Regions from separate parts of the Streptomyces sp. NPDC017993 genome, predicted to be linked through region 4. Evidence: riboswitches for the same ligand, from Rfam matches in the RefSeq annotation. Region 4 holds a riboswitch; each other region holds the start of a gene.

Region 1 (6,984 bases), on a different contig from region 4:
CTTCTACAGTCTTGTAGATACTGCCGGTAGAGTTTCCGGCGGAGGCAACAGGCGCTGCCGGAGGGGGAGATGGCGACGAGGTGCGGACTCCTGACCTGGGACTGCCCGCCACCGGAGGCGGAGGTGCGATGGGTCTATCAACCCGTGGAGGTCCACTCCCCGGACGGGACATGGCAGTTGGGCCGGATCAGCGCCTGGTGGACGGACGGCGCGGGCGATCTGTGGTGCCGGCTGCGCACCCTGCCCGGCGGCAGCCACCCGCGGTGGCTGCGTTACGACCCCGAGTCGGTACGGCTGCTGACCAGCACCGGTATCTGACCGCGCACCGCCCGCACGCGCCCTCGCCCTCCCCTCTGCCGCCACCCCCGGCCGCCAGTGCCGTTCTTTCCCCCACGAAGCACCAGAAGGACCAGAAGGGCCACCGGCCGTGCATGACAGCCAGACGTACCAGCAGGACGACCGAGGGGCCGGCGATGCCTCCCGCCCGTCCGGGGCGGACGGCGGCGCCCGCCGCAGATCCGGCGGCTCGCATCCGCCCGCTCGCTCCGCACGCCGGGCCGGTCGCGGCTCCCGCAAGGCCGGCAAGGTGCGGATGACCCGCCGCGGCCGGGTAGTGGCCTGGTCCGCCGGGGTGCTCGGCGTGCTGCTGCTCACGGTGACCGGCGGCGGCGCCTGGATCTATCAGCACCTGGACGCCAACATCCGCGGCGCGGACATCGGGCTCGGCGGCGACCGGCCCGTCAACCTCAGCCCCGGCTCGAAGAACATCCTGGTCGTCGGCTCCGACAGCCGCGCGGGCGCCAACGCCAAGTACGGCAAGGGCCTGACGACCATGCAGTCGGACACGCTGATGGTGCTGCACATCGCCGCCAACCGCGAGTGGGCCACCGCGGTGTCCTTCCCGCGTGACTCCTGGGTGCAGATCCCGGCCTGCCGGCGCGGCAACGGCAGCAGCTCCGCCCCGCACCACTTCAAGATCAATGAGGCGTTCTCGATCGGTGGGGAGGGCGGCGACATCGGCAAGGCCGCGACCTGCACCATCAAGACGGTGGAGAAGAACACCGGCCTGCGCATCGACCACTTCACCTCGGTCGACTTCCAGGGCTTCAAGGGGATGGTCAACGCCCTGGGCGGCATAAAGGTCTGCCCCGAGCACGCCATCCACGACGAGAAGGCCCACCTGGACATGGAGGCCGGCTGCCAGACCGTCAAGGACGAGAAGGCGCTCGGCTACGTCCGTACCCGCTACAGCGTCGGCGACGGCTCCGACCTCGGACGGATCGGCCGGCAGCAGGAGTTCATGAAGGCACTGGCCGCCCGCGCCCAGTCGAAGCTCACCAGTCCCGGCGAGCTCTACGACTTCCTGGACTCGGCCACCAAGTCGATCACCACCGACAAGGCCCTGGCGGGTCTCAAGCCCCTCTACGACCTGGCCGCGACGGTCAAGGACATCCCCAGCGACCGGCTGACCTTCCTGACCGTCCCCAACTACCCCCGCGAGGCCGACGTGCCCACCGACCGGGCCAACGTCGTCTGGCAGTACCCGCAGGCCGGCGACCTGTTCAGCGATCTCGCCCACGACCGGGAGATCGGCGCCGCCGGCAAGAAGAAACTCGCGCAGGCCGCCAAGAGCCCGGTGACCGCGCACTCCGTGCGGGTCCGCGTGCTCAACGGGACCGGCGCCCCCGGCCGGGCCGCCGCCGCTGCCGAGCAGCTGCGCAAGCTCGGTTTCACGGTCACCACCACCGGCAACGCCCCCGCCACCGACAAGACCGCCGTCAGCTACCCGGCGGACCTCAAAACCGCGGCGCGCGTCCTCGCCTCGCGCCTCCCCCACGCCAAGCTCGGCCCGTCATCCGAGGCGGCGCCGGGCGAGGTGACGCTCACCATCGGTCAGGACTTCTCCGTCACAGGAGGCTGACCAGGGGCTGAGCGGGCTGACGGCAGGCAAGACGCGCGGCCTTCGGTGATCCGCCCGCGCGGGCGGATCACCGAAGGCCGGGCGCGTCAGTCCTCGCCCTCCAGGTCACCCTCGGTCTCCAGGAACGCCTGGCGCAGGGCGGCCAGCGTCTCGGCGTCCGGCTTCTCCCACATACCCCGGGACTCCGCCTCCAGGAGGCGCTCCGCGATGCCGTGCAGGGCCCAGGGGTTGGCGTCCTGGAGGAAGGCGCGGTTCTCCGGGTCCAGGACGTAGGTCTGGGCGAGCTTGTCGTACATCCAGTCCGCCACGACGCCGGTGGTGGCGTCGTAGCCGAACAAGTAGTCGACGGTGGCGGCGAGTTCGAAGGCGCCCTTGTAGCCGTGGCGGCGCATCGCCTCGATCCAGCGGGGGTTGACCACACGGGCACGGAAGACGCGGGACGTCTCCTCGACGAGGGTGCGGGTGCGGACCGTCTCGGGGCGGGTGGAGTCACCGATGTACGCCTCGGGCGCGGTGCCCTTGAGCGCGCGGACCGTCGCGACCATGCCTCCGTGGTACTGGAAGTAGTCGTCGGAGTCCGCGATGTCGTGCTCGCGGGTGTCGGTGTTCTTGGCGGCCACCGCGATCCGCTTGTAGGCCGTCTCCATCTCGTCGCGGGCCGGGCGCCCTTCGAGACCCCGGCCGTAGGCGTAACCGCCCCAGACGGTGTAGACCTCGGCGAGGTCGGCGTCGGTGCGCCAGTCGCGGCTGTCGATCAGCTGGAGCAGGCCGGCGCCGTACGTCCCCGGCCGGGAGCCGAAGATCCGGGTGGTGGCGCGGCGCTCGTCGCCGTGGGCGGCGAGGTCGGCCTGGGCGTGCGCCCGGATGAAGTTGACGTCGGCCGGCTCGTCGAGGTCCGCGGCGAGCCGTACGGCGTCGTCGAGCAGGCCGATGACGTGCGGGAAGGCGTCGCGGAAGAACCCGCTGATGCGCAGGGTGACGTCGATGCGGGGACGGCCCAGCTCCTCGGCGGCGATGGCTTCCAGGCCGGTGACCCGGCGCGAGGCGTCGTCCCAGACCGGGCGGACACCCAGCAGCGCGAGCGCTTCGGCCACATCGTCGCCGGAGGTGCGCATGGCGCTGGTGCCCCACAGCGAGAGGCCGACCGAGGTGGGCCAGTCGCCGTTGTCGTTGCGGTAGCGCTCCAGGAGGGAGTCGGCCAGGGCCTGACCGGTCTCCCAGGCGAGCCGCGACGGGACGGCCTTGGGGTCGACGGAGTAGAAATTACGCCCGGTCGGCAGGACGTTGACCAGACCGCGCAGCGGCGAGCCGGAGGGGCCCGCCGGGACGAAGCCGCCGTTGAGGGCGTGCACGGCGTGGTCGATCTCGTCGGTGGTGCCGGCGAGCCGGGGGACCACTTCATGGGCCGCGAAGGTGAGGATGGCGGTGACCGGCTCCCGCTGGGCGACGGGGAGTTCGGCGGCGACCCGCTGCGCGGCGGCCGGGTCCCAGGACACGTCCTCCATCGCCTGGACGAGGGCGCGGGCGCGCTCCTCGGTGTCGTCGGCGGCGGTCCGGGTGGCGGCGGACTCGTCCAGGCCGAGCGCCTCCCGCAGACCGGGCAGGGCGGAGGTACCGCCCCAGATCTGCCGGGCGCGCAGGATGGCCAGCACGAGGTTGACTCGGGCGGGGCCTTCCGGCGCACCGCCGAGGATGTGCAGACCGTCGCGGATCTGGGCGTCCTTGACCTCGCACAGCCAGCCGTCGACGTGCAGCAGGAAGTCGTCGAAGCCGTCGTCGTCGGGGCGGTCATCGAGGCCGAGGTCGTGGTCGAGCTTGGCGGCCTGGATCAGCGTCCAGATCTGCGCGCGGATGGCGGGCAGCTTGGCCGGGTCCATGGCGGAGATGGCGGCGTACTCGTCGAGGAGCTGCTCCAGGCGCGCGATGTCGCCGTAGGACTCCGCGCGGGCCATCGGCGGCACGAGGTGGTCGACGAGGGTGGCGTGCACCCGCCGCTTGGCCTGGGTGCCCTCACCCGGGTCGTTGACCAGGAAGGGATAGACGAGCGGGAGGTCGCCGAGCGCCGCGTCCGGGCCGCAGGCGGCGGACAGGCCGGCGTTCTTGCCGGGCAGCCACTCCAGGTTGCCGTGCTTGCCGAGGTGGACCATCGCGTCCGCGCCGAAGCCGCCGTCCTCCTGGGAGGCGGCGATCCAGCGGTAGGCCGCCAAGTAGTGGTGCGAGGGCGGCAGGTCGGGGTCGTGGTAGATCGCGATCGGGTTCTCACCGAAGCCGCGCGGCGGCTGGATGAGGATCAGCAGATTGCCGCGGCGCAGGGCGGCGAGGACGATGTCGCCCTCGGGGTTGCGGGAGCGGTCGAGGAACATCTCACCGGGCGGCGGGCCCCAGTGCTCCTCCACCGACTCGCGCAGTTCCTGCGGCAGCGTGGCGTACCAGCGCTTGTAGTCGGCGGCGGGGATGCGGACGGGGTTGCGGGCGAGCTGCTCCTCGGTGAGCCACTCCTGGTCGTGGCCGCCGGCCTCGATCAGGGCGTAGATCAGCTCGTCTCCGTCGCCGGAGACCAGGCCGGGGACCTCTTCGCCGCCGAAGTCGTAGCCGTCCGCCTGCAGTCGGCGCAGCAGGGCGACGGCGCTGGCCGGGGTGTCCAGGCCGACGGCGTTGCCGATGCGGGAGTGCTTGGTGGGGTACGCGGACAGCACCAGCGCGAGGCGCTTGTCGGCGGCGGGGATGTGGCGCAGGCGGGCGTGGCGCACGGCGATGCCGGCGACCCGGGCGGCCCGCTCGAGGTCGGCGACGTAGACGGGCAGCCCGTCCTCGTCGACCTCCTTGAAGGAGAACGGGACGGTGATCAGCCGGCCGTCGAACTCGGGGACGGCGATCTGGGAGGCGGCGTCCAGCGGGGACAGCCCCTCGTCGTTCTCCTCCCAGGCGGCCCGCGACCCGGTCAGGCACAGGGCCTGGAGGATCGGTACGTCCAGGGCGGCGAGCGCGCCGGCGTCCCAGGACTCGTCGTCGCCACCGGCCGATGCCTCGGCGGGCTTGGTGCCACCGGCGGCCAGGACGGTGGTGACGATCGCGTCGACCGGCCGCAGGGCGTCGATCAGTTCCGGCTCGGGCGCGCGCAGCGAGGCGACGAACAGCGGCAGCGGGCGGCCGCCTGCCTGCTCGATCTGACCGCAGAGCGCGTCGACGAAGCCGGTGTTGCCGCTCATGTGGTGGGCGCGGTAGTAGAGCACCGCCACCAGCGGTCCTTCGATGTCCGTACGGGCGTCCGGCCGCTCCAGCTGTCCCCAGCTGGGGGCGGGCTCCGGCGGCTCGAAGCCGTGGCCGGTCAGCAGCACCGTGTCGGACAGGAAACGGGCGAGCTGGTCGAGGTTGGCGGGGCCGCCGTGCGCGAGGTAGGCGTGCGACTCGGCCGCGATACCGACCGGGACCGTGGACGCCTCCATCAGCTGGGCGTCGGGGGCCTGTTCACCGGTGAGGACGACGACCGGGCGCTCCTGCGCGAGCAGCAGGTCCAGGCCCTCCTGCCAGGCGCGGATGCCGCCGAGCAGACGGACGACGACCAGGTCGGTGCCCTCCAGCAGCGCGGGCAGCTCGTCGAGGTCGAGGCGGGCGGGGTTGGCGAGGCGGTACGGCACGGGGCCGGCGGCGGCGCGGGCGCTCAGCAGGTCGGTGTCGGACGTCGACAGCAGCAGGATCACAGGGATACACCTCGCGAGATCTCACGGGTCACGCCCTGCGGCCCGGTGGTTGCGCGGAGGCGCGGGGGCCGCCCCCCGGAAGATTGCAGCATGCGGCGTCAGGCCTTCCTCGGGGTCCGCGCCCCGGGCGGTAGGAGGACGGCGGGAGTTCCTGGCTCACCCGTGGACCGGGTTCACAGTGGCGGGACCGCGCCGGATTCTCACCGGGCTTCCTCCCTTGGCGCCGTCGCTGGCGTCCGGCGGATCAGCAGACCCACCGACCTGCATAGTAAGGGCTGCGTGGCGGGCGGGGGAGAGCGCCTCCGGGCCCGCCCGCGCGGGCCCCGCCCCCGGTCCGCCTCCCCCGGTCCGCCCTTGCCCGACGTCGGTATGCTCGCCGCCATGCCGCCCTCCCCCTCGCTCCGGCCCGCTGCGGCCGCACCGCCCCTCCGGGAACGCGGTGACGCCTGCCCGGGAACGCTGCGGCTGCACTCCGCCGACGACGGCAGCCTGGCGCGAGTCCGCCTGCCCGCAGGCGACTTGACCGCCCGCCAGGCATCCGCGCTGGCCGACGCCGCGGAGCGCCTCGGCGACGGCCACCTCTCCCTCACCTCCCGCGGCAACGTGGAACTGCGCGGCCTCGCGGACGACTGCGGCCAGGAGCTGGCGGAGCTGCTGCGCGACGCGGGCCTGCTGCCCTCGGAACGCCATGAGCGCGTCCGCAACATCCTGGCCTCGCCGCTCGCGGGTCTGGACCGGCGCACCCCGGCTGACGTGCGGTTGTGGGCCCGCCGGCTGGACGCCCTGCTCTGCGCGAGCGCGTCCGCGACGGCGCTCTCCGGCCGTTTCCTCTTCGTCCTGGACGACGGCAGGGGCGATGTGACGGCGCTCGGTGGTGATGTGAGGTTGGTCGCAGAACCGTGCGGGGGAGCGCGGGAGAGTGTGGCGGAAGCCACCGCCGAGGGCGGTGCGCTGCTGTATGTCGGCGACGACCCGGCGGCCGTGCGGATCGGCGGACCGGACGTTCCGCGCGCCGCGCTCGTCGCCGCCGAAGCCTTCCTCACCGCCGCCGCGGCGAGCGGCAGCGGCGCCTGGCGGGTCCGCGAACTCCCCGCCACGCACACCCTGACCGCGCGCGGTACGGCGGAGGCGCTGCGGGCCGCGGGCATCCGGGCCGCGTACGTCCCGGAGCCGGAGCCCCGCCCCGCTCCCGACCACACGAACGCCCCCGTCCCCGGCATCGTCGAAGGACCCGCGGGGCCGGACGGCTCCCCCGGCCCCTGCGCCCTGTCGGTCCTCGCGCCGCTGGGCCGGCTGACCGTCGACCGGTGGCGGCTGCTGACCGCGGTGGCGGCCGACGACGGGGCGGGCGCGCTGCGGGTC
Region 2 (6,984 bases), on a different contig from region 4:
ATTCATGCCCTGACGTCGGAGATCCCGGCAGCTTCTGCCCGACAGCCAGGCAGCATTGCTCAGCGTCGCCCTCGAAGGGACGGCGGGCCGCACCCATACAAGACACGCAGTGCCACTCTCCTCAGAACCGGTGCACGGCTGAGGAGACATTGGCAGACCAGGCGACTCATGGAGACGGTGAAGGTCATGGCAGAGGCGAAGACGACAGCGGCCGAGCAGCTCGAGCAGCGGTGGGCGTCCGATCCGCGTTGGAAGGGGATCGAGCGCACCTACAGCGCGGAGGATGTGGTCCGGCTGTCGGGCAGTGTCCGCGAGGAGCACACGCTGGCCCGGCGCGGCGCCGAGCGACTGTGGCGGCAGCTGCACGAGCGCGACTACATCCACGCCCTGGGCGCACTGACCGGCGGCCAGGCCGTGCAGCAGGTGAAGGCGGGTCTGGAGGCCATCTACCTGTCCGGCTGGCAGGTCGCCGCCGACGCCAACCAGGCCGGTCACACCTACCCCGACCAGAGCCTCTACCCGGCAAACTCCGTTCCCCAGGTCGTGCGCCGGATCAACAACGCGCTGCTGCGCGCCGACCAGATCGCCACCGCCGAGGGCGGCAGTGACCCCATCGACTGGCTCGCGCCGATCGTGGCCGACGCCGAGGCCGGCTTCGGCGGCCCGCTCAACGCCTTCGAACTGACCAAGGCGATGATCGCGGCCGGCGCCGCCGGTATCCACTACGAGGACCAGCTCGCCTCGGAGAAGAAGTGCGGCCACCTCGGCGGCAAGGTCCTCGTCCCCACCGGGCAGCACATCCGCACCCTCAACGCCGCCCGCCTCGCCGCGGACATCGCCGACGTGCCCACGCTCATCGTCGCCCGCACGGACGCCCTCGCGGCGAACCTGCTGACCAGTGACGTCGACGAGCGCGACGCCGAGTTCGTCACGGGCGAGCGCACCGCGGAGGGCTTCTACCGCGTGCGGAACGGCATGGCCCCGGTGATCGCCCGCGGTCTGGCCTACGCGCCGTACGCCGACCTGATCTGGGTCGAGACCGGTACGCCTGACCTGGCGCAGGCCCGCGAATTCGCCGAGGCGATCCACGCCGAGCACCCCGACCAGATGCTCGCCTACAACTGCTCCCCGTCCTTCAACTGGAAGGCCGCGCTGGACGACGACCAGATCGCCAAGTTCCAGCGCGAACTCGGCGCGATGGGCTACCGGTTCCAGTTCATCACCCTGGCCGGGTTCCACTCCCTCAACCACGGCATGTTCGACCTCGCGCGCGGCTACGCCGAGTCCGGCATGACGGCCTACGTCGACCTCCAGGAGAAGGAGTTCGCCGCCCAGGCGCAGGGGTTCACCGCGGTCAAGCACCAGCGCGAGGTCGGCACCGGCTACTTCGACCAGGTCTCCACCGCCCTCAACCCGACGTCCTCCACGACCGCGCTCGCCGGCTCCACGGAGGAAGAGCAGTTCCACTAGGCCGCCCCACGGCGCCCGCGTAACCGTCGGCCCATGATCAAGCGGGGCCGGACGACCGTCTCCGTCCGGCCCCGCTCCTCCCCTCGTCAGGAGACCCGCATGTCCACCAGCGCACTGACGCACCGCGTCCAGGTCCTCGCGGCACCAGGGCACCGTCATGAGGAGATCCTCACGCCGGAGGCTCTGGACTTCATCGGCCACCTCGCCGCCGCCTTCGGAGAACGCCGCCCGGAGCTCCTGAAGGAGCGCACGCGGCGGGCATCGCGGCTCGCCTCCGGGCACGGCCTGGACTTCTCCATCGCCACGGCCGCGGTCCGTGCGGATCCGTCCTGGCGCGTGGCACCGCCGGCGCCCGGCCTGAGCGACCGGCGGGTGGAGATCACCGGCCCTCCGGAACCCCGCATGGCCGTCAACGCCCTCAACTCGGGGGCGGACGTCTGGATGGCGGACTTCGAGGACGCCACCTCCCCCACCTGGGACAACATCGTCGAAGGCCAGCTCACCCTGCTCGACGCCATCGAGCGCCGCATCGACTTCACCACTCCCGAGGGCAAGGCGTACCGTCTCGGAGACCAGGTCGCCACCATCGTTGTCCGTCCCCGCGGCTGGCATCTCCTCGAAGAGCACCTGGAGTGGGACGGCCGGCCCGTGCCCGCCGCACTCGTCGATTTCGGGCTGTACTTCTTCCACTGCGCGCAGCGGCAGATCGACGCCGGGAAGGGCCCGTACTTCTACCTTCCCAAGCTGGAGAACCACTACGAGGCGCGCCTGTGGAACGACGTCTTCGTCCTCGCCCAGGAACTCCTGGGGATCCCCCGCGGCACCGTGCGCGCCACCGTCCTCATCGAGACGATCACCGCGGCCTTCGAGATGGAGGAGATCCTCCACGCGCTGCGCGAGCACAGTTCCGGGCTCAACGCGGGCCGGTGGGACTACCTGTTCAGCTTGATCAAGACGTTCGGGCACCGCACCGACTTCCTGCTGCCGGACCGGGCGAAGGTCACGATGACCGCTCCGTTCATGCGGGCGTACACCGAGTTGCTGGTGCGCACCTGTCACAAGCGCGGTGCCCATGCGATCGGTGGCATGGCCGCCCAGGTGCCGTCCAAGGACGCGGAGGCCAACGAGGCCGCGCTGGCCAAGGTCCGGCTGGACAAGGAGCGCGAGGCGGAGGACGGCTTCGACGGTTCCTGGGTCGCCCACCCCGGCCTCGTCCCCGTCTGCCGCGCGGTCTTCGACGACGTTCTGGGCGAGCGGCCGCACCAGATCGAGCGCACCCGTGACGATGTGGAGGTGACCGCGACGGACCTGCTGTCGGTGCGCCGTATCAGCGATCCGCCCACTCGGGAGGGCGTGCGGACCAACATCGCGGTCGCGCTGCGCTATTTCGACGCCTGGCTGCGCGGCAGCGGGGCGGTCGCGCTGTACGGTCTGATGGAGGACGCGGCGACCGCCGAGATCGCCCGCGTGCAGATCTGGCAATGGCTGCGGCATCGCGTCATCGACCGGGAGACGGTCCTGCGAGTGCTCGACGACGAGACCGCCGCCCTGGGGGCGGAGTTCCCCTGGGCCCGGGTCGAGGCGGTCCGCGGCCTCTTCGAACGGACGGCGATGGCAAAGGAGTTGCCGCCCTTCTTCACCCCGGACGCCTACTCCCGGCACCTCGTCCAGCAGACGGAGGCACGCTCATGAGCCGGCACATCCGACGGGTCGGCGTGGTGGGTGGCGGCCAGATGGGCGCCGGCATCGCCGAGGTGTGCGCCCGCGCCGGGCTCGACACCGTCGTCTGTGAGGCGGACGCGGTAGCCGCCCGTGCCGCCCGTGAGCGGGTGGCCGTCTCCCTCGAACGCGCCGTCCAGCGGGGAAAGCTGGACCGGATCACCGCGGAGGACTCCCTCGCGCGGATGGTCTTCACCGGCAGCCTCGTCGACCTCGCCGACCGGCAGCTCGTCGTCGAGGCGGTCGTCGAGAACACCGAGGCCAAGACCGAGGTGTTCACCGCCCTCGACAAGATCATCGAAGATCCACAGGCGATCCTGGCCACCAACACCTCCGCCATCCCCGTCATGCGGCTGGGCATGGCCACCCGGCGCGCCGACCACGTCCTCGGTCTGCACTTCTTCAACCCGGTGCCCGTGCTGCCCCTCGTGGAGGTCGTCACGTCCCTGCACACCTCACCGGCCGTCGCCGCGACGGCCGAGGAGTTCGTCGCCACGGCACTGGGCAAGACCGTGGTCCGCTCCCAGGACCGCGCCGGGTTCGTCGTCAACGCCCTGCTCATCCCCTACCTGCTGTCGGCGATCCGGATGTCCGAATCCGGCTTCGCCTCCGCGGCGGACGTGGACGCCGGGATGGAGCTGGGCTGCGCGCACCCGATGGGACCGCTCAAGCTGGCCGACCTGATCGGCCTCGACACGGTCTCCTCCATCGCCGCATCGCTGTACGAAGAGTTCAAGGAACCCCTGTACGCGCCGCCTCCCCTGCTGCTGCGGATGGTCGAGGCGGGGCTGCTCGGCCGCAAGACGGGCCGCGGGTTCCACACATACGACCGGGGTTGAGGGACCCGGGTCTGGTCGGGGCTGAGGGGCCGCGACTGCTGTGCTGCGGGGGTGCGGGACGCCTGACGAGGCTGTCCCGCACCCTCGCGCACTGTTATGCGTGCACGGCCCGTGTCTCTTGTCACCGTCCGCGATTCGGTCCGGGGTGTGCGCCCGCTGGTTGTCCCTCTAGGGTGACGAGTGCAGCTGGTTCGCCCCGTCCGCCAGGCGGGAGCGTCGCAAGAGGGAACCCGGTGGGAATCCGGGACTGCCCCGCAGCGGTGAGTGGGAACGAACGCCGTCATACGCACTGGGCCCGGCCGGGTCTGGGAAGCGACGGCCAGTAGGTGTCTCGTACGCGTACGAGACGGGCCCACGAGTCCGAAGACCTGCCCGTTGCCCGCACGCGACCGATCGCGTGCGGCCATCCCGGTGACCTCGTGGGCGGGTCGGCGTACATATCGAGCGGCATACGCGACGACATCACCGCGTGGTCCGCCCGGTCTGTCGTTCCCTTCGCGCTCTCGTTCCGTCTCCGGGACACCAACGAGACATCTTCGCGAAGGAGAGTTCCGTGACAGCGAAGTCCGCAGCCGCGGCAGCACGGGCCACCGTGTACGGCTACCCCCGCCAGGGACAGCACCGGGAACTGAAGAAGGCCATCGAGGGCTACTGGAAGGGCCGCGTCGACGCCGACGCCCTCCGGCAGACCGCGGCAGAACTGCGCCGTGCGAACTGGCAGCAACTGGCCGACGCCGGCATCCACGAAGTGCCGTCCGGCGATTTCTCGTACTACGACCATGTCCTGGACACCAGTGTCATGGTCGGCGCTGTCCCCGAGCGGCACCGCGCGGCGGTCGACGCCGACGCGCTCGACGGCTACTTCGCGATGGCGCGGGGCAACCAGGATGTCGCCCCGCTGGAAATGACCAAGTGGTTCGACACCAACTACCACTACCTGGTCCCCGAGCTCGGCCCGGACACGGTCTTCACCGCCGACTCCACCAAACAGGTCGCCGAGCTGAAGGAAGCACTCGCGCTCGGGCACTCCGCCCGCCCGGTCCTCGTCGGGCCGGTCACCTACCTCCTGCTGGCCAAGCCCGCTCCGGGGGTGGCCGCGGACTTCGAGCCGCTGACCCTGCTCGACCGGCTCCTTCCGGTGTACGCCGAGGTCCTCGCCGACCTGCGGGCAGCGGGCGCGGAGTGGGTGCAGCTCGACGAACCCGCCCTGGTCCAGGACCGCACGCCGGCCGAACTGAACGCCGCCGCCCGTGCCTACCGTGAACTCGGCGAAGCCACCGACCGCCCGAAGCTCCTGGCCGCCTCGTACTTCGGTCGGCTCGGCGACGCGCTGAACGTCCTGGCCAAGGCCCCGGTCGAGGGTGTGGCCATCGACTTCACCGAGTCGGGCGCCGCCAACCTGCAAGACCTCGCAGCGGCGGGCGGGCTGTCGGGCAAGCGCCTGGTCGCGGGCGTCGTCAACGGCCGCAATATCTGGATCAACGACTACGAGAAGTCGCTGTCCACGCTGGGCACGCTCCTCGGTCTCGCCGACCACGTCGACGTCTCGGCCTCCTGCTCGCTGCTGCACGTCCCGCTGGACGCCACCGCCGAACGCGACATCGACCCGCAGATCGCCCGCTGGCTGGCCTTCGCCCGGCAGAAGACGCGAGAGATCGCCGTTCTGGCGCGCGGTCTGGCGCGGGGCACGGAAGCCATCGCCGGCGAACTCGCCGCGAACCGCGACGATCTCGCGTCCCGGTCCGGGTCCGCGCTCACCCACGATCCCGCGGTGCGGGCCCGCACCGCGGCCGTCACCGACGCCGACGGGCGCCGCTCCCAGCCGTATCCCGAGCGGACCGCCGCCCAGCGCACGCACCTCGGACTGCCGCTGCTGCCCACGACGACGATCGGTTCGTTCCCGCAGACCACCGAGCTGCGCACGGCACGGGCCGATCTGCGGGCCGGGCGGATCGACACGGCAGGCTACGAGGACCGGATCAAGGACGAGATCCGCGAGGTCCTCTCCTTCCAGGAGAAGGCCGGGATCGACGTCCTGGTGCACGGCGAGCCCGAACGCAACGACATGGTGCAGTACTTCGCCGAACAGCTGACCGGCTACCTGGCCACCCAGCACGGCTGGGTGCAGTCCTACGGCACCCGCTACGTCCGCCCGCCGGTCCTCGCCGGGGACATCTCCCGCCCCGAGCCGATGACGGTGCGCTGGACCCGCTACGCCCAGTCGCTCACCGAACGGCCCGTCAAGGGCATGCTCACCGGCCCGGTCACCATGCTCGCCTGGTCCTTCGTGCGTGACGACCAGCCGCTCGGCGACACCGCCCGCCAGGTGGCGCTCGCCCTGCGCGACGAGGTCAACGACCTGGAGGCGGCCGGTACCTCCGTCATCCAGGTCGACGAGCCGGCGCTGCGCGAGACGCTGCCGCTGCGCGCCGCCGAGCACGCCGCCTACCTGGACTGGGCGACCGAGGCGTTCCGCCTCACCACCAGTGGCGTACGGCCGGACACCCAGGTCCACACGCACATGTGCTACGCGGAGTTCGGCGACATCGTCCAGGCCATCGACGCCCTCGACGCCGACGTCATCAGCCTGGAGGCCGCCCGCTCCCACATGCAGGTCGCCCGCGAACTGGCACAGCACGGCTACCCGCGTGAAGCCGGCCCAGGCGTCTACGACATCCACTCCCCGCGTGTCCCGAGCGCCGAAGAGGCAGCAGCGCTTCTCCGCAGGGGACTTGAGGCCATCCCGGCCGAGCGGCTGTGGGTCAACCCCGACTGCGGACTGAAGACCCGCGGCTGGCCCGAGACGCGGGCGTCCCTGGAGAACCTCGTCACCGCCGCCCGCGAGATCCGCAGCGAGCTGGCCGCCGACGGCTCCTGACCCCTTGAGTCCGGGCCGGACACCGTGGTGTCCGGCCCGGACCGGCCCTACGGGCAGGAGCGACCCGCAGGGGACGAG
Region 3 (6,984 bases), on a different contig from region 4:
CCTCGGAGAGGGCGGTGCTCAGCTTCTGCTGAATTCCGTTCCACTGCTGGACCTTGAACTCGACCGTGGCGCCGGTCTTCTTCTTGAACTGCTCGGAGACCTGTTTCGTCCACTGTGCCGGGTTGGACCCGTCCATCACCCAAACGGTCAGCTTCTGGCCCTTGAAGCCATCCGCTCCCGCTTTGTTGTCGTCGCTGGACCCACAGGCAGCGACACTCACCAGCATTCCCGCGACCGCCGTCGCTGCTATGAGCCCACGCTTCATCGCGCTCTCCCCCAAAGGCCGGGTGTGGTCTTTAATGGTTTAGACCAGTGCCCGCAGCTTGGCCTAGACCTTTTGGGGTGTCAAGGGGTGTATAAGAGTCGCTGTCGGCTCCGTTACCGGACCGACATCCGGCGGGCCGGGACCTGCGAGGAAGCATGGGAACCCCACTCATGCCACGATGTGAGCCGCTACGTACGGAGGAGCCGGTGACGGCAGCGCGACAGGAGTCGGAGAGGCGGGTCATGGACACCGAAGGGGGCAGCGCCGAGAACGGCGGCGGCGCCACACGCACCGCTCGCGTGCCCAAGTACTACCGCCTCAAGCGGCACTTGCTGGAGATCACCGAGACTCTGCCGCCGGGGACCCCGGTGCCGCCCGAGCGCACCCTCGCCGCGGAGTTCGACACCTCCCGCACGACGGTGCGCCAGGCCCTCCAGGAACTGGTCGTCGAGGGCCGCCTGGAGCGCATCCAGGGCAAGGGCACCTTCGTGGCCAAGCCCAAGGTCTCCCAGGCGCTGCAACTGACCTCGTACACCGAGGACATGCGCGCCCAGGGGCTGGAACCGACGTCCCAGCTACTGGACATCGGCTATGTCACCGCGGACGACCAGCTGGCCGGCCTGCTGGACATCGCCACCGGCGGCCGGGTGCTGCGCATCGAGCGGCTCCGGCTGGCCAGCGGCGAGCCGATGGCCATCGAGATCACCCACCTGTCCGCCAAGCGGTTCCCCTCACTGCGCCGCAACCTCGTCAAGTACACCTCCCTCTACACCGCACTGGCCGAGGTCTACGACGTCCGCCTCGCGGAGGCCGAGGAGACCATCGAGACCTCCCTCGCCACCCCGCGCGAGGCCGGTCTGCTGGGCACCGATGTCGGCCTGCCCATGCTGATGCTCTCCCGGCACTCCCTCGACGCGCAGGGACAGCCGGTGGAGTGGGTGCGCTCGGTCTATCGGGGCGACCGCTACAAGTTCGTCGCCAGGCTGCAGCGCCCCACGGACTGAACGCCCGGCGCCCGGCCCCGTACACGACCGTGCGGGGCCGGGCGCACGCGCTGCCGCCGTCCGCCCCGGATCCGCCCCGGGTCCTCCGAGCTGCACCGATGCGCCCCGCTCCGGGACCCGTAGGCCGGCCGCAATGAAATCTCTTCCATACCGATATGCGGACAGCTAGTGACGCGCGCCACGGCCCTGCCATAGATTTCCAGCCGATTACACAGGAGATCGCCAGGGACGGAGCACACCCATGCCAGAGCCAGCCGAATCGCCAGGCACCAGAAAGGTCGTCACACCCGCGCGTGTGGTGATCGGGCTGTGCCTGCTCGCTCCGTTCGTGGCGATGCTGTGGGTGAGTTCCTACGCCAGGATCGAGCCGACCTTCATAGGGATCCCCTTCTTCTACTGGTACCAGATGGCGTGGGTGTTCATCTCGACCGCGCTGACCATGACCGCGTACAAGCTCGTGCAGCGTGAGAAGCGCGCGCGTAAGGCGGGTGCGGCACAGTGACTCTCCTGACAATCGCCTCCGCGGCCCCGGCCGCTCCGGCCCCGCCGGCCGCCTCGTCCACCGACGGCGTGAACGGCGTCGCGCTGGCCGTCTTCGTGTTCTTCTTCCTGGCCGTGACGGTCATGGGCTTCCTCGCCGCCCGCTGGCGCAAGGCTGAGCAGTCCGCCAACCTCGACGAATGGGGCCTGGGCGGCCGGAGCTTCGGCACCTGGGTGACGTGGTTCCTGCTCGGCGGCGACCTCTACACCGCGTACACCTTCGTCGCCGTCCCGGCGGCGATCTACGCGGCGGGCGCGGCCGGCTTCTTCGCCGTGCCCTACACGATCCTGGTCTATCCGCTGATCTTCACCTTCCTGCCCCGTCTGTGGTCGGTGTCGCACAAGCACGGCTATGTGACCACCTCCGACTTCGTCCGGGGCCGCTTCGGCTCCAAGGGCCTGTCGCTGGCCGTGGCGCTCACCGGCATCCTCGCGACCATGCCGTACATCGCGCTCCAACTGGTCGGCATCCAGGCCGTCCTGGACGTCCTGGGTATCGGCGGCGGCGAGACCACCAACTGGTTCGTCAAGGACCTGCCGCTACTGATCGCCTTCGCCGTCCTGGCGGCCTACACCTACTCCTCGGGGCTGCGGGCGCCCGCGCTCATCGCCTTCGTCAAGGACGGGCTGATCTACCTCGTCATCGCGGTGGCGATCATCTACATCCCGATCAAGCTGGGCGGCTTCGACGCGATCTTCGACTCGGCCGGGAAGGCGTTCGAGCAGCCGGGACCGACCGGTAAGCCGCGCGGTGAGCTGGCGAGCGGCCCCAACGCCCAATGGGCCTACGCCACGCTGGCGCTGGGCTCGGCGCTGGCGCTGTTCATGTACCCGCACTCGATCACCGCGACGCTGTCCTCGCGCAGCCGCAACGTGATCCGCCGCAACACCACGATCCTGCCGCTGTACTCCCTGATGCTGGGCCTGCTGGCGCTGCTCGGCTTCATGGCCATCAAGGCCGGCACGGAGATCCACGGCAACCCCCAGTTGGCGATTCCGCAGCTCTTCGAGGACATGTTCCCGAGCTGGTTCGCCGGCGTGGCGTTCGCCGCGATCGGCATCGGCGCCCTGGTGCCCGCGGCCATCATGTCGATCGCCGCGGCCAACCTCTTCACCCGCAATGTCTACAAGGACTTCCTGAAGCCGGACGCCACCCCGGCCCAGGAGCACAAGGTCGCCAAGCTCGTCTCGCTGCTGGTGAAGGTCGGCGCGCTGGCCTTCGTCCTGACCATGGACAAGACGGTCGCCATCAACTTCCAGCTGCTGGGCGGCATCTGGATCCTGCAGACCATGCCGTCCCTCGTCGGCGGTCTGTTCACCCGCTGGTTCCACCGCTGGGCGCTGCTCGCCGGCTGGGCGGTCGGCATGGCGTACGGCACGCTCGCGGCGTACGGCGTGGCCAGCCCCACCCAGGCGCACTTCGGCGGCTCCAGCAGGGAGATCCCGGGTATCGGTGAGATCGGCTACATCGGCCTGACCGCGTTCGTGCTGAACGTCGTGGTCACCGTCGTGCTGACCTTCGCCCTGAAGGCCGCGAAGGCGCCGGACGGCGTCGACGAGACCAGCCCCGGCGACTACACCGCGGACATCGGCGACAAGGGCGTCAGCCCCGACCTGCCGCCTGCTACCGCGGAGGAGGCCCCCGCGGGCCGCTGACCCGCCGCACCGCTCCCGGCCACGGGCCGTCGCACCCCCAGGGTGCGGCGGCCCGTTCGCGTGCGGAGCGCGGCGCGACGTCCGCGCCGGTTCAGCTCACCCAGTCCTTGAGCGCCTCGGTTTCGAGCGTGATGTTCACCGGGTCCGGCAGGTGGAGCGACTTGCCGAAGGGGACGGTGTGGACGTTCTCGTAGCGGTCGGCGTCGGGCCGGCTGTAGACCGTGACGTGGTGGGCATCACGGTCCACCAGCAGAGAGAGCGGGATGCCGGTCTCCGCGTACGCACGGGGCTTTTCCACCCGGTCCCGCTGGTCGGCATCGGGGTCGTGGGAGGCGACCTCGACAACCATCAGAACCGGGTCGGGGCCGGCCCATTCGCCCTGGCCGACGAAAGCATCCATGGGCGCGAGCGTCCCGTCCGGGCGGGCACGGCCGCTTCGGTACGTCTGCACCTTCAGGCCCTGGCCGGGCGTCGAGCCAGAGCTCGGGCCGATGCTGCATACAGACACGGGTAAGCCACTGGATGATCCGCCCGTGGTCCCCGTCCGGCATGGGCTTGCTCCTGACCGTCCCGTCGATAAGTTCCCACCGCGCGCCTTCCTCCAGGCGGGCGAGTATCCGAGCGGCCTCTTCGAAATGCTCGGTGCCCATGATGTGCGGCCGGTCGGCAAGCGCGGTCATGGAACCTTCTCCCTCTGTCATCAACGGAGCGGGAGACGTAGGAAGCCGATAGCCGAGCGCACGGACAGACACCGCTTGATCACTCTCAACTCACTAGATATGGGGGTGCACACGAGAAGCCACCACCACATGTATGCTCGTGCTCGCTGTCGCCGCAGGGGAATCCGGTGCGAATCCGGAACTGTCCCGCAACGGTGTACGAGCACGCCCATAAGGCCCCAAAGCCCTACCGGCGCGCCCGTGGAGTCCGAAGACCTGCCGACGGTACGCCCGCACCGCCATCGGTGCGGACGTCGATACGTCCGGGCCCCGTGGGATGGGCCGGTGGACGCCGCGCGGTGTGCCCGCGCATCCCGACATTCCGGGGTGCCGCATGCCCGCGCGCGCCCGTCGCGCCCCTCCCTCCTGGCCCCCGCCGAGTGAGGGAGAGCATCACGTGACCATCGCGCCAACGGAGCCCGCGTCAGACGCCGAGGTCGTGCAGTCCGCGCCGCCCGCCCCCGCCGACCGGGACGGCCGTGCCGAGGACGGCCCCGGTGTGGCCCTGCTGCGCACCCTGACCGAGCTGACCGAGGACCTGACCGCGACCGACCCCGGCAAGGTGGCCGCCGCCGCCCTCCGCGGCCGCCACGCGGGCTCCGACGAGGCCGAGTTGCGCTCACTCGCGATCGAGGCCGCGGCCGGTCTGATCGGTGACGAGCCGCAGTACTCCCGGCTCGCGGCGCGGCTGCTCACCCTCGCCATCGCGGAGGAGGCCGCGGGCCAGGGCGCCACCGCGTTCTCCGCCTCGGTGGAGGTCGGTCACCGCGAAGGTCTGATCGCCGACGCCACCGCCGCGTTCGTCCGCACCCACGCCGCCCGCCTGGACGCCTCCGTCGACAAGGCCCTCGCCGACGGCGCCGACGACCGCTTCGGCTACTTCGGCCTGCGCACCCTGCACTCCCGCTACCTCCTGCGGCACCCCACCACCCGTCAGGTCATCGAGACACCACAGCACTTCCTGCTCCGGGTGGCCTGCGGTCTCGCCGAGAACGACTCCACGGCCGCGCTGGACGACGTCGCCGAGCTGTACCGCCTCACCAGCTCACTGTCCTATCTGCCGTCCTCCCCCACCCTGTTCAACTCCGGCACCCGCCACCCGCAGATGTCCTCGTGCTATCTGCTGGACTCCCCGCTGGACGAACTCGACTCGATCTACGACCGCTACCACCAGGTCGCCCGGCTCTCCAAGCACGCCGGCGGCATCGGTCTTTCCTACTCCCGGATCCGCGCACGGGGGTCGCTGATCCGGGGCACCAACGGCCACTCGAACGGCATCGTGCCGTTCCTGCGCACCCTGGACGCCTCGGTCGCGGCGGTGAACCAGGGCGGCCGCCGCAAGGGCGCCGCCTGCGTCTACCTGGAGACCTGGCACGCCGACATCGAGGAGTTCCTGGAGCTGCGCGACAACACCGGCGAGGAGGCCCGCCGTACGCACAACCTGAACATCGCGCACTGGATCCCGGACGAGTTCATGCGCCGCGTCGAGGCGGACGCCGACTGGTCGCTGTTCTCGCCGTCGGACGCGCCGGAGCTGGTGGACCTGTGGGGCGACGAGTTCGACGCCGCCTACCGCAGGGCCGAGGCCGAGGGCAGGGCGCTCAAGCAGATCCCGGCCCGGCTGCTGTACTCGCGGATGATGCGCACCCTGGCGCAGACCGGCAACGGCTGGATGACGTTCAAGGACGCCGCCAACCGCACCGCCAACCAGACCGCCGAGCCCGGCAAGGTCGTGCACTCGTCAAACCTGTGCACCGAGATCCTGGAGGTCACGGACGACGGGGAAACCGCGGTCTGCAACCTCGGGTCGGTCAACCTCGCCGCGCATCTGGGCGACGAGGCCGCCGGCTGGGAGGAAGCGATGGACTGGGAGCGGCTGGACGCGACGGTCCGCACCGCCGTCACCTTCCTCGACCGCGTCGTGGACATCAACTTCTACCCGACCGAGCAGGCCGGCGCCTCCAACTCCCGCTGGCGGCCGGTCGGTCTGGGCCTGATGGGCCTGCAGGACGTCTTCTTCCGGCTGCGGCTGCCGTTCGACTCGGCCGAGGCGCGGGAGCTGTCGACCCGGATCTCCGAGCGGATCATGCTCGCCGCGTACGAGGCGTCCGCCGACCTGGCGGAGCGGCGCGGCCCGCACCCTGCCTGGTCCTCCACCCGCACCGCCCGCGGGGTGCTGCACCCCGACCACTACCCCAACGCCGAGCCCCGCTGGGCGGACCGCTGGGCGGCGCTGCGGACCCGGATCGCGGCGACCGGAATGCGGAACTCGCTTCTGCTGGCGATCGCGCCGACCGCGACGATCGCCTCGATCGCGGGCGTGTACGAGTGCATCGAGCCGCAGGTCTCCAACCTCTTCAAGCGCGAGACGCTGTCCGGCGAGTTCCTCCAGGTCAACGCCTATCTGATCGAGGAGCTCAAGGCGCTGGGGCTGTGGGACGCGCGGACCCGCGACGCCCTGCGCGAGGCCAACGGCAGTGTGCAGGACGTCGAGTGGATTCCCGAGGAGGTCCGGGCGCTGTACCGCACCGCCTGGGAGGTCCCGCAGCGCGCGCTGATCGACATGGCCGCGGCCCGTACTCCGTACCTCGACCAGAGCCAGTCGCTGAACCTCTTCATGGCGTCACCGACCATCGGCAAGCTCAGCTCGATGTACGCCTACGCCTGGAAACGCGGCATCAAGACCACGTACTACCTGCGCTCCCGCCCGGCGACGCGGATCGCGCAGTCGGCGCGCGGCACGGCGGCCGCGGCCCCCGCCACCGTCCCCCAGCAGGCCACCGACCCCGACGCGGTCGCC
Region 4 (6,984 bases):
GGCGCACCTTGCTGTAGTACATGAGGCGGTTGACGACGATGGCGAAGGCCGAGACGGTCGCGACCGCGGCCAGCTCGCTCCGCCCACCGGAACCCCCTATGAAGCCGAAGTGGGTGAGCAGCGCGAAGTCGATGGCACAGGCGCTGAGGCCCGCCAGAATCGTCGCGCGCAGCGAGAGCAGTGCGGCGGCGGTCATCGGCGCGGCGGTGTAGAAGGCCTCTCCGCTGAAATGCGGAGAGGTCTGGTAGTCGATGAGGGCGCCTGCGGCGAGCACGATGACGGGCAGCAGCTGGAGGTGGCGCAGCCACCAGCGTCTGAAGGTGGTGCGCCCCGTGCTCGGTGCCCTCACGTACCCGCTCCCACTCTGTCGTGGCGGACGACATGCTCAAGCATCCTCGGGCGGGATTACGGCTGCAGTCGTGGAGCCGCCGTATGGGTACGGCCGTATGGGTACGTGCCGCATCGCTGGATGTGCGGCACTGGCCCCTTCCCGGCGGACGGGCATGGGCTCGGCCGGTGCCAGCGGTGCCAGCGGTGCCAGCGGTGCCAGCGGTGCCAGCGGTGCCAGCGGCGCAGGGAAACCCCCGTCAGCGAGTGGGCATGGCATCCGGTCCGCGTGCGCCTTGGACCCTTGGCTGAGTTTCTCGTGGGGTGCTCGCCCGGAACAGCGCGCGACACGTGCCCGCGGCGAGACTGCCGGCCCCGGCGCCGCACGACGAGGCTCCGCGGACGATCAGACCGCCGGTCCGGACCGGAACCTGCGGGTCACGATGTACGTCCCCTCAGGTCGCGCAGGGAACGGTCCTCGGGAACCCGGCCCCGCGCCGCAGCGGCCCGCCGGGCCTCCCGCACCTCCTCGGACAGCCTGGCGAGTGCGGCGCACACCGCGCAGTCACCACTCGCGCAGGCGTGGACCGCGTTCACCTCGGTGAGCCGCCCGTCGATGACGTCCAGCGTCCCCAGCAGGTCCCCCAACGTGGTCGTCAGTGCCCTGATCCGGGCGCTCTGTCCGCCGACCTGACGGCGGATGGCCAGTAACCGCGCGAAGTCCTCGCCGGAGACGGCGACCAGCTCCTGCCCGTCGACCACCACCGGCTGTGCCCGAGGCGCGTCAGCCATCGGCCGGGGTCCGTTCTACGGCGGCGGACGAGGCGAAGGCTGCGGCGAGCTCTTCGGCGGTACGGGGACCGGGAGTCCTCTCGTCCAGCAGCCCGTGCGCACGCAGCAGTTGGGCGGTCGCGATGCCCCACGGCAGCCGCAGCCCCGCCTCCCGCAGCAGATCCGTGCGGGCCAGCATCGCGGGCGCGGGGCCGGCCCGCACACCTGCCGGGGTGAGGAGAGCGGCGTCGTCGGCCCAGCGCAGGGCGAGGTCCACGTCATGGGTGGCCATCACCACGGTGGTTCCGCCGTCCCGAAGGGCGTCGAGGGCGGCGAGCAGTCGTTCCTGGCCGTCCGGGTCGAGTCCGGCGGTCGGCTCGTCGAGGATCAGCACCTGGGGCCGCATCGCGACCGCGCCCGCGATCGCGGTCCGCTTGCGCTGTCCGTAGGAGAGGAGATGGGTGGGCCGGTCCGCCAGGGCGCTGATGTCCAGGGCGGCGAGCGCCTCGTCCACCCGGGACCGCACCTCACCATCGGGCAGGCCGAGGTTCAGGGGACCGAACGACACGTCCTGGGCCACGGACGCGGCGAACAACTGGTCGTCCGGGTCCTGCACCACCAGCTGGACCGTCGTACGCAACCGGGTCAGCCCCTTGCGGTCGTACGTGACCGGGAGCCCCTGGACCGTCAACTGACCGTCGCGCGGCCGCAGCCCGCCGCTGAGAAGCCGCATCAGCGTGGTCTTGCCGCTGCCGTTGCGGCCGAGCAGGGCGAGAGCACGGCCTTCGCACACATCGAAGTCGAGTCCCTTGAGCACGGCCGGGCCGTCCTCGTAAGCGAAGGACGCGCCCCGCAGGGCGACCAGCGCGGGTTCGCTCATGACAGCGGCCTTTCCAGGACGAAGGTGAGGGCGGCGACGGCCACGAGCAGCGCGATGCTGCCGACCACGAAGCGGGCGGAGACGCGGGCCTCGGGCACCAGGACCCGCAGGGTGCCGTCGTACCCGCGCCCGGCGAGTCCGGTCTGGAGCCGCGCCGCCCGATCGAAGGCGCGTACGAACGCGGTGGAGCCGAGCCCGGCAAGCGAACGCCAGGTGGCCGCCCGGGTGGTGTGCCCGAGCCGGGCCGCCTGGGCGTCCCGGATCCGGCGCACCGAGTCCAACAGCAGGAAGCTCATGCGGTACGTCACCAGGGCCACGTCCACGACCGGAGCGGGCACCCCCGCCTTCACCAGGCGGGGCAACAGGTCGGACATCGGGGTGGTGAAGGCGAACAGCAGGACGCCGAGCGACGCGGCCGAGGTGCGCAGCAGCAATTGCCCGGCGCGGACCGGCCCGCCGTCGGCGAGGGTCACGAACCCTTCGGGCCCGCCGACCTGGATGATCAGGGTGGCGGCACCGGTGACGCAGAAACCCAGGGGCACCCGGTACGCGCGCCACAGACGACGGCCGGATACGCCCGCCGGGCCCAGCAGCACGGTGAGGGCGGCAACGAGCACCAGGGCGGCGCCGGGCCAGGGCGGCAGCGAGATCGCCAGCACGGTGAGTCCGAGACCGAGCACGGCCTTGTCCACGGGATGGCGGCGGCGCCAGCGACTGCTGTGCGCCGCCGCGTCGATCGGCAGCACGGGGCGGTCAGTCCCCCTGGGCTGCGGATACCCCGGCACCGCTCTCGGCGCCTTCGGCGTTCTGCCGCGACTGTGCGCGCAGCTCGCCCTGGCGGCGTCCGCGCCGCAGGCCGAAGTAGAAGGCGAGGACGCCCGCGCCGATGGCGGCCTGGAGGGCGAACAGCGCCGACTCGATCTCGCCGGACGGCGGCTCGTACAGCGGAGAGAACCAGGGCTTGTAGTCGGGGTCGAGCTCGGTGATCGCCGTCTCGGCCTGCGCGTCGGCGCCCGTGAACGGCTCCTTCTTGTGGTCACCGAGGCCGAGGACCAGCGGCAGGACGGCCAGTGCGGCCACGACCACCAGCAGCAGGGTGTTGATCTTCGCGTTCCTGCTCATCAGGTCACCGCCTCGGTCTCGGTCTCGCTCTTCTCGGCCCGGGCCTGCTTGCCGGCGAGGAACACGCCGAGCCGGGTCAGCTCACCCTTGCTGGACTGCACGAGCAGCCGCATCACGAGCACCGTGAGGAGCCCCTCGCTCACCGCGAGCGGGATCTGGGTGACCGCGAAGATGGTGCCGAACTTGCCGAGCGCGCCCAGGAATCCGCTGCTCGGGTCCGGGAAGGCGAGCGCCAGCTGCACGCTGGTGACGCAGTAGGTGGACAGGTCGGCGACGAAAGCGCCGAAGAACACCGCCACCATCAAAGGCACGGCGAAGCGGCGCAGCAGCTTGTAGACCGCGTACCCGGCCCAGGGCCCGACGATCGCCATCGAGAAGACGTTGGCGCCGAGCGTGGTCAGGCCGCCGTGGGCGAGCAGAAGGGCCTGGAACAGCAGGGTGATGGTGCCGAGCACCGCCATGATCGGCGGGCGGAACAGGATGGCGCCCAGCCCCGTACCGGTGGGGTGGGAGCAGCTCCCCGTCACCGAGGGCAGTTTCAGCGCGGACAGAACAAAGGTGAAGGCCCCGGACGCACCGAGGAGCAGAGTGCTCTCGGGATGCTCCTTGACCTCACGGGTCAGTGACCGGACTCCGTGGACGACGAATGGCGCCGACGCGACGCCCCAGGCGACCGCGTGCGCCGGAGGCAGAAATCCCTCGGCTATGTGCATGGCTCAGCAGACCCTCTCCAGCACCTCGTGGATGGTTGAAGTGCCTTGGCCGGTCTCCTGGCTGACGGGTACCACCGCCCGGACTCCGCCTTCCCGGATCACAAGGACCCAGTGGCTGCCCGCGAGGGCCGGAGTCGGACTTCCCGATTCACAGTGGCGAGGGCCGCACCGGCATCACACCGAATTTCCCGTTCACCAAGGCGTGGTGACAGTAGTGCCAGGTCGGGTGCGGTGACAAGTGGAGCCGGGCGAGGCTCACCCCCTGCATTCGCAGCGGCGGCAGGGGAGCCCGGCTTCTGCGGAAACGGGCTGCCCTGGGATCGGCCTGGCATTCTCGGTGGGGGTCGCTGCCCCCCGTCCGATGACCAAGCTCGATCCGATGTCCACGCCCTCTGTGCGCTCTCCTCGCCCTTCAGCTCGGCAGCGTACGGATCAGCGCATCACGCAGGCGGGTGCGCTCGGTGGACATGAAGCGGTGCAGGTTCCGTGAGGCGAAGGCGATCCGCTGAGCACTCCGGCGGCGCTCCGCGTCGTAGGTGCGCAGGGCGGATGGCAGGGCGGCCGTTCCGTGTGCGGCGACGGCCCGGGTAAGGGCCTCGGCGTCGAGAATCGCGGTGCACGCCCCCTGGCCCAGGTTGGGGGTCATGGCGTGCGCGGCGTCTCCGACCAAGGCGACCTTTCCGTGGTCGACGAAGGCGGGAAGGGCGGGGAACAGATGTCGCATCTCGTAGCGGATCCAGGTGGCCGGGTCGGTCTCGGCGAGTATCCGGGGGATGGGGTCGTGCCAGCCCTCGAACATTCGGCGCAGTTCTTGGGAGGTGGTGGCCTCGGGGACGGTGGCGTACCAGTTGGTGCGGCCGGGCTCGATGGGCGTCATTCCGAAGAACCGGCCAGGGCCCCAGGTTTCGCCGTACATGCCGCTGTCGAAGTCGGCTACACCGATCCAGGCAACGGCCCCGAGACGCCGCGGGCCGCTGCGCCCGCCGCCGGAACATGCGGCACGCACGGCACTGCGGATTCCGTCAGCTCCTACCACCAGGTCATTGTCGGCAAGGAGCGCATGCACATCGCTGACGTTCTCGCCGACCTTGAGCGGGACGTCCCCGAAGGCGCGTAACTCGGCCAGGAGCGCGTCGATCAAATAGGGCCGGGAAATGAGAAGTTCGGGCCGGCCGGCCTTGCGCTCGATCCGCTCCAGCGGAAGACGCGCCATCACCTTCCCTTGCGGGGTACGGATCCGGGCGTTCCGGTAGGGCACCGCCCGGGCGCGGAAGGACTCACCCACTCCGAGGCGGTCGAGCGCGGCCTGAGCGGTGGGATGGATGCCGAAGGCGGTGCCGTACCGCTCGAGTTCCGTCCGGCGCTCCAGAATCGTGACTGCCCAGCCGGCTCGGCGCAGCCCGAGCGCAGTCGCCAGTCCGCCCACTCCCGCCCCCACGACAACCGCACTTCCGGTCATGCCGCCTCCCGTGACGCTTCCGATCCAACGGACCACCACACCTGTGGTACCACGGTTGGGGTACTGTGGGCAAGGAGTCGAGGAGAGAGGGCCTCTGGCAGTGAATCCGGACCGACGGGACCGCCTGCGTGATGCGGCCATCGGCGTACTGGCCGCCGCAGGCGGACGCGGTCTGACGCACCGTGCGGTCGACGCGGCCGCGGACGTACCGCACGGCACGACCAAGAACTACTTCCCGACCCGGGACGCCCTCCTGCGCGCGGTAGCCGAGCGCTGTCTGGAGCAGTACCGCGACACCACCGCACAGATGGCGGCCGCCGGTGCACCGCCCACCGACCGTGAGGGGCTTGTCGGCATGTTCGGGGATCTCCTCCGGAACGTCGTCGGGCCTGGCCGTCCCCGGCTTCTCGCTTACCTGGAGCTACAGGCCGAAGCGGCCCGCAAGCCCTGGCTCTCGGCTGTCCTCGACCCCATCGCGGCCTCCGACTTCGCTGGTCTCGAAACGGCGCAGCGAACCGCCGGCCTTCCCGTCACCCCGCAGCGCGCCGCCGTCGTCACCCTCGCGATGCACGCCGCCATCCCCCACCTGCTGGCTGATGGGCCGGCCACCCTGGCGGCGGCGGGCCTGGGCGACCCCGACCGCTTTGCCCGCGACCTCCTGCAGGCGGTATATCCCGAAGACCGGAAGCTGCCTGGCAATGGAGCTGATGGAGGGTCCTGACATCTCTCACATCTCTCACATCGCTCACATCGGTCTGGGGCAAGTCGTTCTCACACTCCCCAACTGCCCATGACTGGCACGTGACTTCGACATCAAAGGCCTCTCGGGTCAGAAGCGGGCCACCGTATGACCCCGTTGCGCTGGCCGACATGCCGGCGTTCCGCCGATCGACCTGAACCCCCCGACCAGCGACTCGTTCGATCGCTTCAGATGGTCGAGGCTCCTGCGCCGAGCGTGGGTGGACGGCCGTAGTGAGGTTGTGCGGGAGCACGAGCCCGCCTCGCTCTCACGTGGAACATGATCGACCCCACGCGCTCCCCTGACACTCACTCTGAGTGCAGGTACCCGCCCGTTCGGGGTGATTCGTGAGGGCGAGGGAGCCATCGGCCGGGGGGCGGCCCCCTCTCACCGTCAGGGTCGGGATTCTGCTTCGTCAAGGAATTTGGCGACGGCGCTGAACCACCGTTCCGGATCCTCGAGGTGGGGGAGGTGTGAGCACTCAGGCAGGAGGACTAGCTGTGAGTCCGGCATGCCGGCGTCGAGGGTCCGGGAGCATTCCGGGACGAGTTCGCCGTATTCGCCTGCCAGTACCAGGGCCGGCGCGGTGATTTCGGGAAGACGGTCCCGCCGATCCCACGATGCGAGGGAGCCGCTGGGGCTGAGTTCGTCGGGGCCCCACATGTGGGAGTAGACGGGGCTCCCGTCCATGTTCTCCGCCATCTGGAACATCTCCTGCGGCCAGGATTCGAGCCGACACACGTGTCGTTGGTAAAAGGTGATGAGAGCCCCTTGATAAGCAGGGGTGTCTCTCCGGCCGGTGCGATCACCTTCGTCGAGCGCCGCGCGGGATTCCGGCGGTAGCTCACTTCGCAGCCGGAGGAGTCCTTCAGCGGCCTGAGGGATACTCGCGGTCGTGTCGTCGAAAACCAAGGACACGACCCCCGACGGCCGGCCCAGCATGTAATCGATCGCCAGCATGCCGCCCCACGAC

The links. A riboswitch is a leader RNA that binds a small molecule or an ion and turns the genes downstream of it on or off. The one in region 4 is predicted to bind cobalamin.
Region 1: it holds a riboswitch for cobalamin, as region 4 does, so the genes downstream of both, cobN (cobaltochelatase subunit CobN) here and ACH4FH_RS12430 (energy-coupling factor ABC transporter permease) in region 4, are expected to answer to the same signal.
Region 2: it holds a riboswitch for cobalamin, as region 4 does, so the genes downstream of both, metE (5-methyltetrahydropteroyltriglutamate--homocysteine S-methyltransferase) here and ACH4FH_RS12430 (energy-coupling factor ABC transporter permease) in region 4, are expected to answer to the same signal.
Region 3: it holds a riboswitch for cobalamin, as region 4 does, so the genes downstream of both, ACH4FH_RS24435 (ribonucleoside-diphosphate reductase subunit alpha) here and ACH4FH_RS12430 (energy-coupling factor ABC transporter permease) in region 4, are expected to answer to the same signal.

The regions. Positions count from the first base shown of each region.
Region 1 covers NZ_JBIRGO010000002.1:392,499-399,482, reverse strand. Annotated here, with positions in the region: gene ACH4FH_RS04790 (hypothetical protein) at 70-318, shown strand; gene ACH4FH_RS04785 (LCP family protein) at 593-1,921, shown strand; gene cobN (cobaltochelatase subunit CobN) at 2,008-5,622, opposite strand; cobalamin riboswitch at 5,747-5,879, opposite strand; gene cobG (precorrin-3B synthase) at 6,004-6,984, shown strand, end outside.
Region 2 covers NZ_JBIRGO010000019.1:12,387-19,370, reverse strand. Annotated here, with positions in the region: gene aceA (isocitrate lyase) at 187-1,470, shown strand; gene aceB (malate synthase A) at 1,570-3,162, shown strand; gene ACH4FH_RS29500 (3-hydroxybutyryl-CoA dehydrogenase) at 3,159-4,028, shown strand; cobalamin riboswitch at 4,199-4,419, shown strand; gene metE (5-methyltetrahydropteroyltriglutamate--homocysteine S-methyltransferase) at 4,582-6,906, shown strand.
Region 3 covers NZ_JBIRGO010000013.1:185,326-192,309, forward strand. Annotated here, with positions in the region: gene ACH4FH_RS24410 (extracellular solute-binding protein) at 1-265, opposite strand, end outside; gene ACH4FH_RS24415 (GntR family transcriptional regulator) at 508-1,269, shown strand; gene ACH4FH_RS24420 (DUF3311 domain-containing protein) at 1,511-1,771, shown strand; gene mctP (monocarboxylate uptake permease MctP) at 1,840-3,465, shown strand; partial or broken gene ACH4FH_RS24430 (Uma2 family endonuclease) at 3,557-4,145, opposite strand; cobalamin riboswitch at 4,262-4,423, shown strand; gene ACH4FH_RS24435 (ribonucleoside-diphosphate reductase subunit alpha) at 4,582-6,984, shown strand, end outside.
Region 4 covers NZ_JBIRGO010000006.1:111,903-118,886, reverse strand. Annotated here, with positions in the region: gene ACH4FH_RS12455 (PP2C family protein-serine/threonine phosphatase) at 1-349, opposite strand, end outside; gene ACH4FH_RS12450 (hypothetical protein) at 766-1,119, opposite strand; gene ACH4FH_RS12445 (energy-coupling factor ABC transporter ATP-binding protein) at 1,112-1,978, opposite strand; gene cbiQ (cobalt ECF transporter T component CbiQ) at 1,975-2,724, opposite strand; gene ACH4FH_RS12435 (energy-coupling factor ABC transporter substrate-binding protein) at 2,732-3,100, opposite strand; gene ACH4FH_RS12430 (energy-coupling factor ABC transporter permease) at 3,100-3,813, opposite strand; cobalamin riboswitch at 3,843-4,050, opposite strand; gene ACH4FH_RS12425 (FAD-dependent oxidoreductase) at 4,226-5,272, opposite strand; gene ACH4FH_RS12420 (TetR/AcrR family transcriptional regulator) at 5,373-5,993, shown strand; gene ACH4FH_RS12415 (proline iminopeptidase-family hydrolase) at 6,405-6,984, opposite strand, start outside.